2 regions of the Micromonospora sp. CA-248089 genome follow, and region 2 is predicted to be linked to the other one. Evidence: riboswitches for the same ligand, from Rfam matches in the RefSeq annotation. Region 2 holds a riboswitch; the other holds the start of a gene.

Region 1 (2,381 bases), 270 kb from region 2:
GACTCGTCCTGCTCCGCGACGAACCCCGCGTCGTTCTCGCCGCCGTCCTCGACACCCCCCACGGCCCGCTCACCGTCGCCGCCACCCACCTGTCCTTCGTGCCTGGCTGGAACGTCTGGCAGCTACGCCGCGTCGTCCGCGTCCTGCGCACCCTGCCCGCACCCCGGATCCTGCTCGGCGACCTCAACCTGCCCGCCGGGCCCGCCGCCGCGATCACCCGCTGGCAGCCCCTCGCGCGGCGCCCCACCTACCCGGCCGGACAACCCCGCGTCCAACTCGACCACATCCTCGCCGACCGGCACGCCCTCGACCGGCTACCGGCCGTCACCGCCGTCCACACCCCGCTGGCCACCATCTCCGACCACCGGCCCCTCGTCGTCGACCTCGGCTGACCACTCAGCCCAGACCACTCTGCCGCCGCGCCGCCTCCACCGCGTTACGGAACAACATCGCCACCGTCGTCGGACCCACCCCGCCCACACGCGGCGTGATCGCCCCCGCCACCTCGGCGCACGACTCGTCCACGTCCGGCAGCAGCCGCCGCCCCTCGTACCGCACCCCGCCGCCGACCACCACCGCACCCGGACGCACATGCTCCGGCCGCACGATCCCCGGCACCCCCGCCGCCGCGATCAGGATCTCCGCCCGCCGCGTGTACCGCGGCCAGTCCGCCACCCCCGTGTGCACCACCGTCACCGCCGCGTTCGCCGTCGGCCGCTTCTGCGCCAGCAACATCGCCAACGGCCGCCCCAACGTCGCACCCCGGCCCAGAATCACCACCTCCCGGCCCGCCACCGGCACACCATGGAACGCCAGCAACGCCTCGATCCCCGCCGGCGTACACGGCAACGGACCCGGCAACCCCAACGCCAGCCGGCCCATGTTCACCGGGTGCATCCCGTCCACGTCCTTGTCCGGATCCAGCACCGCCAACGCCCGGTCGTAGTCCAGATGATCCGGAATCGGATACTGCACCAGCACCCCGTGCACCGTGGCGTCCGCGTTGAAATCCGCCAGCACCGCATGCAGATCCGCCTGCGACGCCGACGCCGGCAGATGCACGTGCGGCGACGCGAAACCCAGCTCCGCCGCCTGACGCTGCTTGATCCGGATGTAACCCGCGCTCGCGTCGTCGTCACCCACCAGCACCGTTGCCAGCGCCGGCGTCACCCCCGCCGCACACAGCTCCGCCACCGACGCGGCGACCTCCGACAACACCCGCTCCGCCACCGGAGCACCCGGCAACAACCGCGCAGAAGACATACGACACCTCGCCCGCGGAGGCCCAGGCGGTCGACCCCCACGACGAGCTCCCCGATGGTTCACCCATCCCCGTGCCGCCAGTCGCGTTCCCCCTCAGCCTGCCACAGCCTCCGCCGCCACCGCATCCACCACCGCCTGCCACCCCGGCAACGCCGCCAGCACCGCGTCCGCCCGCCGCCGCCGATCCGCCGCCGACGCCACCCCCAGGTCCGCCAGCACCGCCCCGAACGCCCGCTCCCGCTCCGGCGCCACCGCTCCCAACACCACATGACACCGCGCGTACGTCACCAGCACCCAGAACATCGCCTCCCGATGCCGGCCCGCCGCGATCAGCTCAGCCGCACCGTCGAACACCACCGGCCGGCCCGCCGCACCCAGATCCGCCCCGAACGCGAACCCCTCCCGCGGCAACCGCGACGCCTCGTCGAACACCACCGCCAGCCCGTCCAGGTGCTCCCGCACCCGCGACGCGTCCACACCCGCCCCGCCACCGTCGAGCGTGTCCAGCAACCCCGCATACCGATCCGCGAACCCGAACCGCGACAACACCCGATCCGCCCGCACGTACCGCCGCCGCACCGTCGGATCCGCCAGCCCCGCCACCGCCGGCCACACCGCCAGCAACGAGGTCGGAAACACCCACGCCAGCACCTGCTCCGCCACCGGCGCCGAACCGCCCACCGCCCCCAGCCCGCCCTCGATCCGCCGCCGCACACCCGCACACCGCGCCCGCACCCACACCGGATCCGCGAACCCCGCCGCCACCCGCTCCCGCACCGCACCCAGCCGGCCCGACGGATCCGCGATCACCCCATCGGTACGGAACATCGGCGCGAACACCCACGACCCCAGCACATCCTCCGGGCCGCCCAACTCCTCCCACGTGACCGTGCTGACCTCCAGCAGCACCCCCCGGTGCACGAACTTGCCCACCTTCACACCGGGCTCCCGGCGCACCAGCAACACGTCCACGTCCGACCACACCGGCAGCAGCGCGTCGCCCGGCAACCCCACAGTCGACCCGCTGAACAACGCCCCCTCGATCGACGGATCCGCCCGCATCCGCTCCCGCACCCACCCGACCGCCACCGCACGCGCCGCATCCACCCGCATCCGGC
Region 2 (2,381 bases):
CTGATCGAGAACGTGTCGCACCACATCGAGGAGGAGGAGCAGGAGTGGTTCCCGAAGGTCCGCGAGGCGCTCGGCCGTAACCAGCTCCAGGAGATCGGCCAGCGGATGCTCGACCTGCGGCCGAAGGCGCCGAAGACGCCGACCGCCCCGAAGGCGCTGAAGAAGTCGATGGACGCCGTGGTGGCCTGACACCGGCCCCGGAACGCGAGCGGGACCACCCCTTCCCTCGGGGCGGTCCCGCTCGCGTTCGGGGTTCAGTCGCCCGAGCCGGGCTCGGCCATCTTGCGGTGCTGCTCGGCCTTCAGCCGATCCGGGATGATCTTCCCGGCGGCCACCTGGATCTTGTTGACCAGCGAGCCGGCGGCGACCTTGTGCTCCCCCTTCATCAGCGCCTCGAACGCGTCCTCGGCCACCGTGCGGGGGTCGTCCTTGGGCCCCTTGCCGACTCGGGTGTCCTCCATGTCGGCCCGGTCGAAGAACTCGGTGTCGGTCGGGCCCGGCATCAGCGAGGTGACGGTGACACCGCTGTCCTTCAGCTCGTTGCGCACCCCCTCGGCGAAGGACTGCACGAACGACTTCGAGGCGTTGTAGACCGCCTGGTACGCCCCGGGCATGGTGGCGGCGATCGACGAGGTGAACAGCACCCGCCCGGCGCCCCGGCGGATCATGTCCGGCAGCAGCAGCTTGGCCAGGTGCACGGTCGAGCGGACGTTCAGGTCGATCACGGTCAGCTCGTCGTCCAGGTCGGTGCCACCGACGAAGTCCCCGCCCGCGCCGCGCCCGGCGTTGAGCGCCAGCGCGTCGACCGGGCGCCCCAGGCCGGTCACCTCCCCGGCCAGCCGCCGTACGCCCTCGGGCGTGGCCAGGTCCACCCGGACCGGGTACACCTCCGGGCCGCCGTCGCGCCGCAGGTCGCCGGCCGCCCGCTCGATCGCCGCGTCCTCGGCGGCGACCACCACGTCGTACCCGTGCTCGACGAACTGGACCGCCAGCTCGTACCCGATGCCGCTGGACGCGCCGGTCACCACGGCGAGCGGCCGTCCGGTGCTCGGTGTGGTCATGGTCGTGCCTCCTCTCCCCCGGGCCGGGTCGGGGCCGGCCCTCCCCACGGTGTGCCCCGGGACGGGCGGCCCAACCCCGCAGGTCCGGGCCGGGCCGGTAGGATCGGCACAGGCCGTGACTGGCGCGTGGAGATGGAGCACCATCGGGGAGCGGCCTCGTCATGAGGACGCATGCCGAGCGCCTGGGCCTTCCGCACGTCACCTGGAGGTCGCATGTCGCGCAACGCCGAGTCCACCGCCTTCCGCAGCGCGCTGGAGGTCGTCCGCGGCGTCGAGCCGCGGGTCGCCGACGCCATCGCCGCGGAGCTGGCCGACCAGCGCGAGTCGCTCAAGCTCATCGCCAGCGAGAACTACGCCTCCCCGGCGACGCTGCTGGCGATGGGCAACTGGTTCAGCGACAAGTACGCCGAGGGCACCGTCGGACGCCGGTTCTACGCCGGCTGCCAGAACGTCGACACCGTCGAGGCGCTCGCCGCCGAGCACGCCCGGGAACTGTTCGGCGCGTCCCACGCGTACGTGCAGCCGCACTCGGGCATCGACGCCAACCTGGTCGCGTTCTGGGCGATCCTGGCCGACCGGGTCGAGTCGCCCGCGCTGAAGAAGGCGCAGGCCCGGCAGGTCAACGACCTCACCGAGGCCGACTGGTTCGCGCTGCGCCGCGAGCTGGGCAACCAGCGGATGCTCGGCATGTCGCTGGACGCGGGCGGCCACCTCACCCACGGCTTCCGGCCGAACATCTCCGGCAAGATGTTCGACCAGCGCAGCTACGGCACCGACCCGGCCACCGGCCTGATCGACTACGACCGGGTGGCCGAGGCGGCCCGCGAGTTCAAGCCGCTGATCCTGGTCGCCGGCTACTCCGCGTACCCCCGGAAGGTCAACTTCCGGATCATGCGGGAGATCGCCGACTCGGTCGGCGCCACCTTCATGGTCGACATGGCCCACTTCGCCGGGCTGGTCGCCGGCAAGGTCTTCACCGGCGACTTCGACCCGGTGCCGCACGCCCACATCGTCACCACCACCACGCACAAGTCGCTGCGCGGCCCGCGCGGCGGCATGGTGCTCTGCGGGCCGGAGCTGGCCGACCAGGTCGACCGGGGCTGCCCGATGGTGCTCGGCGGGCCGCTGCCGCACGTGATGGCCGCCAAGGCGGTCGCGCTGGCCGAGGCGCGCCGCCCCGACTTCGCCGACTACGCCCAGCGGATCGTCGACAACGCGCAGGCGCTCGCCGACGGGCTGCTGCGCCGGGGCGCGACGCTGGTCACCGGCGGCACCGACAACCACCTGGTGCTCATCGACGTGTCCGGCTACGGCCTGACC

What was found. A riboswitch is a leader RNA that binds a small molecule or an ion and turns the genes downstream of it on or off. The one in region 2 is predicted to bind ZMP and ZTP.
Region 1: linked by a shared signal. The riboswitch ahead of ACQP26_RS15770 (bifunctional 5,10-methylenetetrahydrofolate dehydrogenase/5,10-methenyltetrahydrofolate cyclohydrolase) and the one ahead of ACQP26_RS17065 (glycine hydroxymethyltransferase) in region 2 are both predicted to bind ZMP and ZTP.

The regions. Positions count from the first base shown of each region.
Region 1 covers NZ_CP192016.1:3,314,099-3,316,479, reverse strand. The annotation lists gene ACQP26_RS15775 (endonuclease/exonuclease/phosphatase family protein) at 1-392, shown strand, start outside; gene ACQP26_RS15770 (bifunctional 5,10-methylenetetrahydrofolate dehydrogenase/5,10-methenyltetrahydrofolate cyclohydrolase) at 397-1,263, opposite strand; ZMP/ZTP riboswitch at 1,277-1,358, opposite strand.
Region 2 covers NZ_CP192016.1:3,582,031-3,584,411, forward strand. The annotation lists gene ACQP26_RS17055 (hemerythrin domain-containing protein) at 1-189, shown strand, start outside; gene ACQP26_RS17060 (SDR family NAD(P)-dependent oxidoreductase) at 255-1,061, opposite strand; ZMP/ZTP riboswitch at 1,167-1,256, shown strand; gene ACQP26_RS17065 (glycine hydroxymethyltransferase) at 1,275-2,381, shown strand, end outside.